Regions from separate parts of the Serratia sp. 121840015-1 genome, predicted to be linked through region 2. Evidence: predicted binding sites of a transcription regulator. Region 2 holds the regulator's gene; each other region holds the start of a gene.
The links. The regulator CRP, encoded in region 2, controls carbon source genes, mostly activating them, when cyclic AMP is high. The targets are predictions, from matches to a motif close to ATGTGANNNNNNTCACAT.

Region 1 (3,213 bases), on a different contig from region 2:
CTGAGACACCTGCGTTACTTTATCGCCGTGGCGGAAGAGCTGCATTTTGGCCGCGCCGCCGAACGGCTGCGGATCTCCCAGCCGCCGCTCAGCCAGCAAATCCAGGCGTTGGAAGAGATGGTCGGCGCGCGGCTGCTGGCGCGCAACAACCGCAACGTCAGTTTGACCCAGGCCGGGGAGATGTTCCTCAAAGAAGCCTATCAGGTGCTCGATCAGGTCGGGCGGGCGGCGGAAAAGGCGGCGCGTCTGGATCGCGGCGAGCTGGGGGAAATGACCATCGGCTTTACCTCTTCCGCGCCCTTCATCGGCGTGGTGTCGCGCAGCCTGCGCGCTTTCCGTCAGCAGTCTCCGCAGGTGCATATCAAAATGCGCGAAATCAACACCAAACAGCAGATCGAGCCGTTGCTGAACGGTGAGCTGGATCTGGGGGTAATGCGCAACACGCGGCTGCCGGAGGCGCTCCACTACCAGCTGCTGCTGCGTGAACCGCTGGTGGCGGTGGTGCCGGAAGGGCATCCGCTGGCGGAAACGCCCGGCGGCGCGCTGCGTTTCCAACATCTGGCGCAGGAGCCGTTCGTGTTCTTCTCGCGCGAAGTGGGCACCGCGCTGTACGACGAAATACTGCTGTTGCTCGGCAAGGCCGGCATTACCCCGTACATCACCCAGGAAGTGGGGGAAGCGATGACCATCATCGGGCTGGTCTCCGCCGGGTTAGGGGTGTCGATTCTGCCGGCCTCATTTGCCCGGGTGCGGGTGGACGGCGTGCGCTATTTGCCGCTGGCGGAGCCGGACGCCACCACCGAAGTGTGGCTGGTGCATCACCGCCGGCGGCCGCTGACCGCCGCCGCGCAGGCGCTGATGGCGTTGATGCTGAAATGACGTTGAGCTTGGGCAAATAAAAATCAATTCACGCTGAAATTGCGAGGAATTTGTGCAGCAAATCACATAACGAATCAAATAGTTGACGCTGTATGACAAAAGCCCCACCATAACCCCTAGTCTTTATTTAGAAGCGCGAAAAATAGTAGGAGCAGGTTTGTGATTGCGGTTGGGCAGCCTGGGCATATCGATCAAATCAAACAGACCAATGCGGGGGCGGTTTATCGGCTAATCGATCAACTGGGCCCGATTTCGCGCATCGAACTGTCAAAACGCGCGCAGCTGGCGCCCGCCAGCATCACCAAGATCGTGCGCGAACTGCTGGAAGCCCATCTGGTCAAGGAAACCGAGTACCAGGAAATCGGCAGCCGGGGCCGCCCGGCGGTGGGGCTGGTGCTGGACACCGAGGCCTGGCACTACCTTTCTGCCCGCATCAGCCGCGGCAGCATCACGCTGGCGCTGCGCGATCTCAGCAGCAAACTGGTGGTTGAGGAGCAGCTGCCGCTGGCGGCCGAACATCCTGAACCGTTGCTGAAACGCATCCTGACCGAAGTCGACCAATTCTTTATCCGCCACCAAAGCAAGCTGGAGCGGCTGACGGCGATCGCCATCACGCTGCCGGGCATGATCGACGTGCAGTCCGGCGTGGTGCATCGCATGCCGTTTTACGACGCGCTGGAGATGCCGCTCGGTCCGGCATTGGAAACCCGCACCGGCCTGCCGGTTTACCTGCAGCACGATATCAGCGCCTGGACCATGGCCGAGGCGCTGTACGGCGCCTCGCGCGGCAGCCAGAACGTCATTCAGGTGGTGATCGACCACAACGTCGGTGCCGGGGTGATCACCGGCGGCCATGTGCTGCACGCCGGCAGCCACAGCGTGGTGGAGATCGGCCACACCCAGGTCGATCCCTACGGCAAACGCTGCTACTGCGGCAACCACGGCTGTCTCGAAACCGTGGCCAGCATCGAAAACATGCTGGAGATCGCCCAGCAGCGGCTGAGCGGCTCGATGAGCTCCAGCCTGCACGGCGCGCCGCTGACCGTCGAATCGCTGTGCGACGCCGCGCTGGCGGGCGATCAGCTGGCGCGGGACATCATTCTCGGCGTTGGGCACAGCGTGGGGCGCATTCTGGCAATCATGGTCAACCTGTTCAATCCGGAGAAGATCCTGGTGGGCTCGCCGCTCAACCGCGCGGCGGAGATCCTGCACCCGGCCATCGCCTCCTGCATTCGCCAGCAGGCGCTGCCGACCTACAGCGAGCAGGTCAAGGTCGAATCCACGCAGTTCTTCAATAAGGGCACCATGCCCGGCGCGGCGCTGGTGAAAGAGGCGCTGTACAACGGTTCGTTGCTGGTACAGCTGCTGCAGGGCTAACATCAGAACTTCTTATTAATTCCGCAAAAGATTGAGCTACCTCAAGCCCCTATGGGGGCGCATCCCCTAGAATTTTTCCGAAAGACTTCTTCGCCGCCGATGCGGCGACACATTGTTAACGGGGCATTCTGGGGCATTTTATTCATGTTGAAGCGTTTATTTGTGACAGGCACGGATACCGACGTCGGTAAAACCGTGGTTTCCCGCGGGTTGATGCAGGCGCTGGCCGCCGAGGGCCGTTCGGTGGCCGGCTACAAGCCGATCGCCGCACGCTGCCAGGAAACCAGCGAGGGCATCCGCAATAAAGACGCTTTGGTGTTGCAGGCATCGTCAACCCTGCCGCTGTCCTACGAGGAGATCAATCCCATCACCTGCCTGGATGAGGTGTTTCACGCGCATGCGACCGAGGACATCAACTATGGCGTGATGAGCAGCGGTCTGCGGGATCTGTCCGCCAAAGCCGACACGGTGGTGGTGGAAGGCAGCGGCGGTTGGCGGGTGCTGATGAACGATCTGCGGCCTTACGCCGAGTGGGTGGTGCAGGAACAGCTGCCGGTGGTGCTGGTGGTGGGCATCAAGCTGGGCTGCGTCAGCCACGCACTGCTGACCGCGCAGTCGATCATCAACGACGGCCTGCCGCTGCTGGGCTGGGTGGCCAACCGCATCAACCCGGGGTTGGCGCACTATGCCGAAACCATCGCGGCGCTGCAGCAGCGCATTCCCGCGCCGCTGCTGGGTGAAATTCCCTATTTGCCACGCGCGGAGCAGCGCGAGCTGGCGCACTACCTCGATATTTCCACGCTGCTGTAAGCTCGCTCAAGCGCACAGCGCCGCCAACAGCCGGGCGGCAATCAGCAGGCCCAGCCCATACACCGTGTGGGTGAGCAGGCTAAGGAGCCGCGCTTTTCGCGGGTAGGCGGTTTTCGCCGCCGCCACGCCAAAGCCCAGCGCGGGCTG
Region 2 (3,213 bases):
GGGAACCGCTGCCGGCGCCGACTGACGTGCTGTTCTACGAGGGGCTGCACGGCGGCGTGGTCACCGAGCACCATGACGTGGCCAACCACGTCGATCTGCTGGTCGGCGTGGTGCCGATCGTCAACCTGGAGTGGATTCAGAAACTGATCCGCGATACCGGCGAGCGTGGCCACTCTCGCGAAGCGGTGATGGATTCGGTGGTGCGTTCGATGGAAGATTACATCAACTACATCACGCCGCAGTTCTCGCGCACCCACATCAACTTCCAGCGCGTGCCGACGGTGGACACCTCCAACCCGTTCGCCGCCAAGGCGATTCCCTCACTGGACGAAAGCTTCGTGGTGATCCACTTCCGCGGGCTGGATCAGATAGATTTCCCCTATTTGCTGGCGATGCTGCAGGGCTCGTTTATCTCACACATCAATACGTTAGTGGTGCCGGGCGGCAAGATGGGGCTGGCGATGGAGCTGATCATGGCGCCGCTGGTGCAGCGGTTGCTGGAAGGCAAGAAGATCGAATAAATGCGTTGAGCGCGGCGCCGGGCCGCGCTCCGTTTCGATTACGCCGGTTGGCGGATCTCGAAGCTGTGGGTCACCGTGGCAGCCTTGTTGAGCATCAGCGCCACCGAGCAGTACTTCTCCGCCGACAGGTTCACCGCACGCTCGACGATCTTGTCGGTCAGGTCCTGGCCGGTAACGATGAAGTGCAGGTTGATATGGGTGAACAACCGCGGGGCTTCTTCGCGGCGCTCGGAGGTCAGCTTCACCTCGCAGTCGCGCACGTCGTTGCGCCCTTTTTGCAGGATGGACACCACGTCGATCGCGCTGCAGCCGCCCAACGACATCAGCACCATCTCCATCGGGCTGGGCGCTTTATCACCGGCGTTGCCGTCCATCAGCACCTGGTGGCCGGAGGCCGATTCCCCCAAAAACGTTAACCCTTCCACCCATTTAACTCTTGCCTGCATTCTGGTCACTCCGGTTGATTTCTTAAAATCAGAGTACGCTTTCGCATAGAAACAGGCAACGTAACCTGATGCTAATCATGCTGAAGCGAGACAACACGAGACACCCGCCTTACTCTGTGCTACAAACAGAGCCGCAATAAATCTTTCCGGGACACTGAATTTCAGGGAAACGCCCAGAGAAAGGCTCCTTTACCGGTATGTTAACAGAATGTAGCTTGCAGCGCTTACGGCAAGTTAATATGCTAGAGCGACAGCGTATTTTTATGACACGCCTCAAAACTTGCCGGTAGCCCTCGCTCATGACTGCGGCTACAGGCGGGTTTTACAGGGAACTCTGACCCCTGTGACACAAGGCAGCGATAACAACAGAGGATAACAGCGAATGGTTCTCGGCAAACCGCAAACAGACCCTACTCTCGAATGGTTCCTGTCTCATTGCCATATCCACAAATATCCATCGAAGAGTACGCTGATTCACCAAGGTGAAAAGGCCGAAACGCTTTACTACATCGTGAAAGGCTCCGTCGCGGTGCTGATCAAGGATGAAGAAGGTAAAGAGATGATCCTGTCCTACCTCAACCAGGGGGATTTCATCGGCGAGCTCGGATTGTTCGAAGAAGGCCAGGAGCGCAGCGCCTGGGTTCGCGCGAAAACCGCCTGTGAAGTGGCCGAAATTTCCTACAAGAAATTCCGCCAGCTGATCCAGGTGAACCCGGACATCCTGATGCGTCTGTCCGCCCAAATGGCGAGCCGCCTGCAGGTCACCTCCGAAAAAGTGGGCAACCTCGCCTTCCTGGACGTTACCGGCCGCATCGCGCAAACCCTGCTGAATCTGGCGAAGCAACCCGACGCCATGACTCACCCGGACGGCATGCAGATCAAGATCACCCGTCAGGAGATCGGCCAGATCGTCGGCTGCTCGCGTGAAACCGTTGGCCGTATTCTGAAAATGCTGGAAGATCAAAACCTGATTTCCGCCCACGGCAAAACCATTGTCGTCTACGGCACCCGTTAATCCCTGAAAAAACGGCGCAGTCTGCGCCGTTTTTTTGTCTGCTCTCTGCCATGTGGCGCCGCCTGATCTACCACCCGGAAATCAACTACGCACTGCGACAAACGCTGGTGTTGTGCCTGCCGGTGCTGTTCGGCCTGCTGATAGGCCAGCTGCAGCTCGGCCTGATGTTCTCCCTCGTGCCCGCCTGCTGCAATATCGCCGGGCTGGATACGCCGCATAAGCGCTTCTTTAAACGACTGATCGTCGGCGGTTCGCTGTTCGCCTTCAGCAGCGTGCTGCTGCAACAGGCCCTGCTGTGGCACGTGCCGCTGCCGGCGCTGATGCTGGGCCTGGCGCTGCTGCTCGGCGTCACCGGCGAAATCAGCCCGCTGCACGCCCGGCTGTTGCCGGCGGCGCTGGTGGCAGCCATCTTCGCCCTCAGCACGGCCGGCACGGTGCCTATCTGGCAGGCGCCGCTGCTGTACGCGATCGGCACCGCCTGGTATGGCTTATTCACCTGGTTCTGGTTCAAGCTGTGGAAAGAGCAGCCGATGCGCGAGACGCTGAGCCAGCTCTACCTGGAACTGGCGGACTATTTCGAAGCCAAATACTCGCTGCTGACCCAGCACACCGATCCGCAGACCGCGCTGCCGCCGCTGCTGGTGCGCCAGCAAAAGGTGATGGACCTGATCAGCCTGTTGTACCAACAGCTTAATTTCCTGCCGCACGCCAACAATCTCGAGCAAAAGCGCCTGCAGCGCGCCTTTCAGGTGGCGATGGACCTGCAGGAGCACATCACCGTCAGCCTGCATCTGCCGGAAGAGGTGCAAAAACTGGTGGAGCAGAGCCAGGCCGAAGCGATCATTCGCCGCAATGCTCAGGTGATCGCCGGCCGGCTGCGCGTGGTGGCGCACGATATTCTCTATCATCAACATTCGAAGCGCTTCTCCATGACCCACGAGCTGGCGGCGCTGGAAAAAATGGCGGCGCAGCATCCCGATAATCCGGTCGGCCAGTTTTGTTATTACCACTTCAGCCGCATCGCCCGCCTGCTGCGCACCCAGCATCCGCTGTACCGCCGCGACCTGATGCCCGGCCAGCACCGCCTGCCGTTTTGGCCGGCGCTGGTCAGCTATCTGTCGTTCAAATCCACCGCCCTGCGCAACGCCGCGCGGCTGGGCGTAACGCTGGCGGTCGGCAGCAGCCTGGGTGCGGTATTCAACCTGCCGAAGCCTTACTGGATCCTGCTCAC
Region 3 (3,213 bases), on a different contig from region 2:
ATGCGCCGGACAGCTCGTTCCCGAGCGATCACGGCACCGCCATCTTTACCTTTGCGCTGGCGTTTCTGTTCTGGCACCGGGTCTGGTCCGGCGTGCTGCTGATGATCGTCGCCGTCGGCATCGCCTGGTCACGCGTTTACCTCGGCGTGCACTGGCCGCTGGATATGGTCGGCGGTTTCCTGCTCGGCCTGGTCGGCTGCCTGTTCGCCCAACTGGTGTGGAATCTGTTCGGCGATGTCATCGCCGACAAGCTGTCGCGCCTGTATCGTTTCCTGTTCGCCTTCGCCATTCGCCGTGGCTGGGTGAAAGAGTAACTGCACAACATGACCGGGGCGTTACCGCCCCGTTATTTCACACCACGCCGGTGGTCACGCAAAACGCCCGCGTTTTTCCCGCCCCCAGCATCATTCCCGCCTCTTCCTCCAGCGCATTCGGGCGACAGTTCGCCGGCTGGATAAAAGCCAGCAGCCGCCGGTTGCCCTGAACGGCGATGCGCCGCAGGCCATAGTTGAATTGCCCGGTAGCGAAGCGCGTCACATAGCGCCGGCCTTGCGGCGCCAGCATAAAGAACTCGGCCTGATCCACATAGCGCGACAGATCGTCGGAGCACAGCAGTTCCTGCCCGAGCGCATCCCCCAACAGCGCCGGCGCCGGCAGGTTCTGACGGAATACCGCGTCGGGAAGGCAGCCGTAGTTGAGGCGACACACATAGCGCAGCGGCTGCGGCCGCTCGGCCAGGTTGGTGACCGTCATCTCAATGGCGAACTGCGCGCTCTGCGCCGCCAGACGCAGCGCCGGGCCGATGCGCCAACGCCCACCCGCCCGCTCCCCCTCGCCGTGCAACGTCAGCTCATCGCCCGCCAGTTGGAGCCACACGCGTTGCATCTGCAGCGGCTCACCGTCCTGATTCGGCCAGGCAGGGCAGAACGCGGCATCGTCAGCGCGCTTTTTTCCTGCGCCCCGCACGCTGCGGCGGCCCGACTTCAGCGAATAACCGTCAAACTCGGCATCCCAGATCGCGAGGCCCTGATACGGTAAAACCGTCAGCGCGCCACGGCTGTTCGCCAGCGTCAGCATCGGCCCGCGTTTTGCGCAACGATGTGCACTCACCGCGAAATCCGCGTTGCGGAACAGTTCCTGCCGCTGCGCCCCGAAAGCTTCAGGAGCCAGATCGATGTTGATCTTCATCTTTTTTCCCTCGACGTTTCGCTCGCGCAGGCCGCGAGCCCTAAAATGTTATTTAAATAACAAATCAACCATCCTTAATGTATACACACAGCGGCATCATATCGACGATCTCGTCGACATTTTTAAACACCACTAGGTTTATCTGTGTCGAAATGTTATTATTTTCACATTGCTTACCCCTTTTACTGTCTTAACCTCACTAAGGAACCGCGATGACCACCGAAAACATCGATTACGCCAGCTATATCGACCACACCCTGCTTGCGATGGACGCCACCGAACTGCAGATCGCCAAACTGTGCGAAGAAGCGCAGCAGCACAACTTCTATGCGGTGTGCGTCAACTCCGGCTACGTGCCGCTGGCAGCCCAACTGCTGCAGGAAAGCACTGTGAAAGTCTGCTCGGTGATCGGTTTCCCGCTGGGCGCCGGCCTGACCGTTGCCAAAGCCTTTGAAGCCAAAGCGGCGATCGCCGCCGGCGCGCAAGAGATCGATATGGTGATCAACGTCGGTTGGTTGAAAAGCGGCCTGCTGGACGAAGTGAAAGCCGACATCGCCGCCGTGCGCGAGGTTTGCGCGGCGATCCCGTTGAAGGTAATATTGGAAACCTGCCTGCTCAGCGATGCGCAGATCGTCCAGGTTTGTGAAATGTGTCGCGAACTCGATGTGGCCTTCGTGAAAACTTCCACCGGCTTCAGCACCGGCGGCGCTCGGGAAGAGCACGTCAAACTGATGCGCGAGACCGTGGGCAGCGAGATGGGCGTGAAAGCTTCCGGCGCCGTGCGCGATCGCGCCACCGCCGAGAAGATGATCAACGCCGGCGCCACGCGTATCGGCACCAGCTCCGGCGTCGCCATCGTTTCCGGCGCGCAGCCGGCGGCGGGCAGCTACTGATCGTCGGCATGCCCTGACGGGCACAGCCAATACACTCCGATGCGGGACAATACGGGCGGCCAAGGCGGCCCGATATTGCCCCGCATTGTTGTGTTTAGCGCCGGACACGCCGGCACGCCCTTTTACCTCTACTACCTGTGGGAAGACGGACCTATGGAAACGCGGCGCGAAGAACGTATCAACCGGCTAGTTCAGGCGTTAAAACGCGCTGACAAGATCCACCTGAAAGAAGCCGCCGTGCTGCTGGGGGTCTCGGAGATGACCATTCGCCGCGATCTGAGCGCCGAACCGGCGGCGGTGGTGCTACTCGGCGGCTATGTGGTGACCGATCCGCGCAGCAACGGCGTGACCAACTACTTCGTTTCCGATCAAAAAGCCAAGCAGGTGACGGAGAAACGGCGTATCGGCCTGCTGGCGGCCCCGTTGATCAATGAAAACGACACGGTGTTTTTCGACTGCGGCACCACTACCCCGGCGATCATCGACGCCATCGCCGACGAGCTGACCTTCACCGCCGTCTGTCATTCGCTGAACACCTTCCTGGCGCTGCAGGACAAACCGAACTGCAAGGTGGTCCTGTGCGGCGGTGAGTTCAAGCCGAACAACTACATCTTTTCCAGCGTCAGCGGCCGTAACGAGCTCGATCACATCTGCCCGAACATCGCCTTTATCTCCGCCGCCGGCCTCAGCCTGCAGCACGGCGCCACCTGCTTCAACTTCGACGAGCTGGAGATGAAGCATCGCGCCATGGCGATGGCGCAGCAAAAGATCCTGGTGGCAGACCACAGCAAGTTCGGCAAAACCAAACCGGCCTGCATCGGCCCCCTGACGCAGTTCGATCGGGTGATCAGCGACCGCCAGCCGGACGCCGACTTCATGGCGTTCTTCAACGACAACGCCATCGCTACCCGCTATTAGTCCGCCTTCTGCGCCGTCGAAACCGACGGCGCACCGTTGCAATCCCCTTCTTTCTCCGCCCGAAAATGAACAAATAATGCGCAATCGATTCGCGTTTTTCGCTTATCCGCACGCAACATCAGGTTAATAAAATGCAACAGGTCACCCGAGTGATTATTTTCTCGCAGGCTAAACCGGCTGTCGGCTGCGTGAATTAACGACTATTTATGGCTTT
Region 4 (3,213 bases), on a different contig from region 2:
CGATCCTTACATCATGGTGCGCGAAGCTTACTTCCAGCGCCACGATTTCATCGCCAACGGCGGTTCGCTCAAGCCGGAAGAGAACCCGAACGCCAAGGCGATTCAGGGCGAACTGGACGAGATCGACTCGCAGTAATCACGGGCGTTACGCCAATGAAAACCCGCCGTCAGGCGGGTTTTTTTATGCCGGCGGCAAGCGGCGGGCAAAAAAAGCGCCCCGAGGGGCGCTTTGGCTTCTTTCTCAAGCGAGATTAGAAGCGGTAGTTGAAGTTGGCGCCGTACAGCCAGGCCTTGCCCACCGAGTTGAAGGTGTAAGGGCCTTCGTTGATGGTGACTTTCTGGCCGTGCATGTAGGACACACCGACGTCGACCGACGCGTCTTTGTTGAACGCGTAAGAGGTACCTGCGCTGACCCAGAAGCGGTCCTGATCCGGAATGGAGATAGAGCGGTTCTGTGCCGGCACCGGGCTGTCATCGAAGGCGACACCGCCGCGGAAGGTCCAGTTGTCGTCGTAGAAGTAAGTGGTACCCAGCGCAATGCGGTAGGCATCGCGGAAGCCTTCATGCTTCTGGAACAGGGTCTGGCCGTTGCTGCCGGTGGCTCTCAGCTCCTGGAACTGACTCCAGCTGGTGTACGCCAGGCTGTAGTGGATGGCCCACTGCGGCGCCACTTTGTTGTAGCCGGACAGTTCCCACATTTCCGGCAGGTTCAGATCCAGAGAGCCCGGGATGGTGCTGCCGCTGGTGCCCCACGGCAGACCAACGCCCAGCGCCTGGGTAATTGGGTTGTACTGTGCAGGCAGGCTGCTTTTGTAGTCGCCGTCGAACTTGATTTTCACTTCAGAACGGTAGGTGAAGCCGTAACGGTTGTTTTCGTCCACTTCGTACAGCAGGCCGGCATTCCAACCGAAGCCCCACTTATCGCCTTTCAGGTGAGAAATCTGGGTATCGCCAGGAATTTGAGCGATCATCCCGGCTTGCTGAGGCGTTAATTGACCGGTTTGCAGGCCTTGACCAGCAAGCAGCTTCGGCAATTCGCCGGCGTAGCGTTCCAGTTTGGCTCTGGCGTATACGGCGTCGAAGCCTAGACCGAAGCTGAAGTGTTGATCCAGGCGGTAAGCGCCGCTCAGATTCAGGTTCAGGGTTTCCAGATCGGTTTTGCCGCCATAAGCGCCTGCGGTGTAGCCGTCGTTGAATTCGGTCGCCAGACCGTAGTTGCTGGTGACCGATCCGCCTACGGCGAACTGATCGTTAATCGGGTGAACATAATGCAGGTTCGGCACCCAGGCGGTTGGCGCGATGTTTTTCGCATCCAGGCTGGCGCCGGAAGGGGATTTGCCGGTGATGTCTACATCCGGGTCGATAAAGACCGCGCCGATGGAAAGTTCCGGGCGGGTGTACATCATCAACAATGCCGGGTTGCGGCTCGCGGAGGCCGCCGTATCCGCCATGGCGCCTTCGCCAGAATACGAACGTCCTAAACCAGCTGCTGAGAACTCATTCAGCTGGAATCCTGCGGCAGACACGTTTGATGAAATAATTGCCACTGCAGCTGCGAGAGCTGATTTAGTCAATAGGTTTTTCTGGCTCATGACCAAAACCTCATTATGTGTTTATTATTTAAACTATGTTACGCAAGGTAACAAGGAGCGCGGGATTGTAGGGTCCGTTATCATTCAGACAAATCAGACCAGTGGCTGAAGTATAGGTCTGACCTGTGAAAATGTTGCAAGTTTGTTTTTGAAATATTTCCAACCTGATATCAAAAAAGAGATCTGCTTAACAAAAAGCCAGCGGTAAATAACAAAATTCTTACCATTCCTTAGCAGGCGCTCATTTTTATTTGTGATTTCCATCACTTAAAACACCCAGTAAAAGTAAGTGCTAGTGATTACCGGCGCGGAAGCGTAAAATACCTACAGAATTTTGTGGCTTTGTGCCGGTGAGTAAAACGGCAATTTGGGCTGATAACCGAGGCCCTTGAGGAGAACCAATCATGTCAGATGCAATTAATAAATGCAGCGCCCAGGAAACCGCCGCGTGTTGCTGCGTGGATGTCGGCACCGTGATGGATAACACCGATTGCACCGCGTCCTACAGCCAGGTGTTCAGCAATCAACAAGATGCGGAAGCCATGCTGGCCGCCCTGAGCGAAAAGGCGCGCGCGGTAGAATCCGACCCTTGTGACATCAGCAGTAGCATTAAACCGGTTGACGGCGGCGTGCAGTTGGAGGCCGATTTCACCTTCGCCTGCCAGGCGGAAACCCTGATCTTCCAGCTCGGCCTGCGTTAATCCCCGCTTTACCCCCGGCGCCGCCTGCCGCGCGTCGGGGATTGCCTTCCCTACATCGCCCCCCGATAGAAAGTGCGCCTGCTCGCAGTTTTGATCTCTGCCGGTTTGCCAAATGTAACCGTTTGGTTAACAATGACCTCATCAGGTCAGACCTCTTTCTGCCCATTGCGCTGACGTTATTTTCTTCAGGAGCATTTATGAGTAAGGCACTGCCGTTGGTGGCCCGTCATGGTGACCGCATTGCGATTGTGAATGGACTGCGTACCCCCTTTGCCAAACAGGCGACTGCCTATCACGGCATTCCGGCGGTGGATTTAGGGAAAACGGCGGTGAGCGAGCTGTTGGCGCGTAGCGGCATCGATCCGCAGCTTATCGAGCAGCTGGTGTTCGGCCAGGTGGTGCAAATGCCCGAGGCGCCGAACATCGCGCGTGAAATCGTGCTCGGCACCGGCATGAGCGTCCATACTGACGCCTACAGCGTGTCGCGCGCCTGTGCCACCAGCTTCCAGGCAATCGCCAACGTGGCGGAGAGCATCATGGCCGGCAGCATCAGCGTCGGCATCGCCGGCGGGGCGGACTCGTCTTCCGTCTTGCCGATCGGCGTCAGCAAGGCGCTGGCACGCACGCTGGTGGACGTCAACAAGGCGCGTACGCTGTCGCAGCGTCTCAAACTGTTCAGCCGGCTGAAATTCCGCGATCTGATGCCGGTGCCACCGGCGGTGGCGGAGTATTCCACCGGCTTGCGCATGGGCGATACCGCCGAACAGATGGCGAAAAGCCACGGCATCACCCGTGAAGCGCAGGATGAGCTGGCGCATCGTTCGCATGAGCTGGCGGCCAAGGCCTGGCAGGAGGGGTGGCTGCGCGATGAGGTGATGACCGCCTACGTACCACCGTACCGTGCACAGCTTTCTGAAGAC

Region 1: a site for CRP is predicted at 930-947, ahead of mlc (sugar metabolism global transcriptional regulator Mlc). Genes of this name have one in related genera too.
Region 3: a site for CRP is predicted at 1,341-1,358, ahead of deoC (deoxyribose-phosphate aldolase). Genes of this name have one in related genera too.
Region 4: a site for CRP is predicted at 1,844-1,861, ahead of ACUXAC_RS01560 (YfcZ/YiiS family protein). Genes of this name have one in related genera too.

The regions. Positions count from the first base shown of each region.
Region 1 covers NZ_JBSEYF010000001.1:1,676,280-1,679,492, reverse strand. Annotated here, with positions in the region: gene ACUXAC_RS08060 (LysR family transcriptional regulator) at 1-879, shown strand, start outside; gene mlc (sugar metabolism global transcriptional regulator Mlc) at 1,039-2,256, shown strand; gene bioD (dethiobiotin synthase) at 2,401-3,066, shown strand; gene ACUXAC_RS08045 (DUF2938 family protein) at 3,073-3,213, opposite strand, start outside.
Region 2 covers NZ_JBSEYF010000007.1:49,748-52,960, forward strand. Annotated here, with positions in the region: gene ACUXAC_RS23340 (phosphoribulokinase) at 1-521, shown strand, start outside; gene ACUXAC_RS23345 (OsmC family protein) at 560-967, opposite strand; gene crp (cAMP-activated global transcriptional regulator CRP) at 1,350-1,982, shown strand; gene ACUXAC_RS23355 (YccS/YhfK family putative transporter) at 2,033-3,213, shown strand, end outside.
Region 3 covers NZ_JBSEYF010000001.1:2,348,076-2,351,288, forward strand. Annotated here, with positions in the region: gene ybjG (undecaprenyl-diphosphate phosphatase) at 1-314, shown strand, start outside; gene ACUXAC_RS11440 (aldose epimerase family protein) at 352-1,188, opposite strand; gene deoC (deoxyribose-phosphate aldolase) at 1,401-2,081, shown strand; gene deoR (DNA-binding transcriptional repressor DeoR) at 2,235-2,999, shown strand.
Region 4 covers NZ_JBSEYF010000001.1:322,412-325,624, forward strand. Annotated here, with positions in the region: gene mlaA (phospholipid-binding lipoprotein MlaA) at 1-136, shown strand, start outside; gene fadL (long-chain fatty acid transporter FadL) at 252-1,592, opposite strand; gene ACUXAC_RS01560 (YfcZ/YiiS family protein) at 1,997-2,293, shown strand; gene fadI (acetyl-CoA C-acyltransferase FadI) at 2,491-3,213, shown strand, end outside.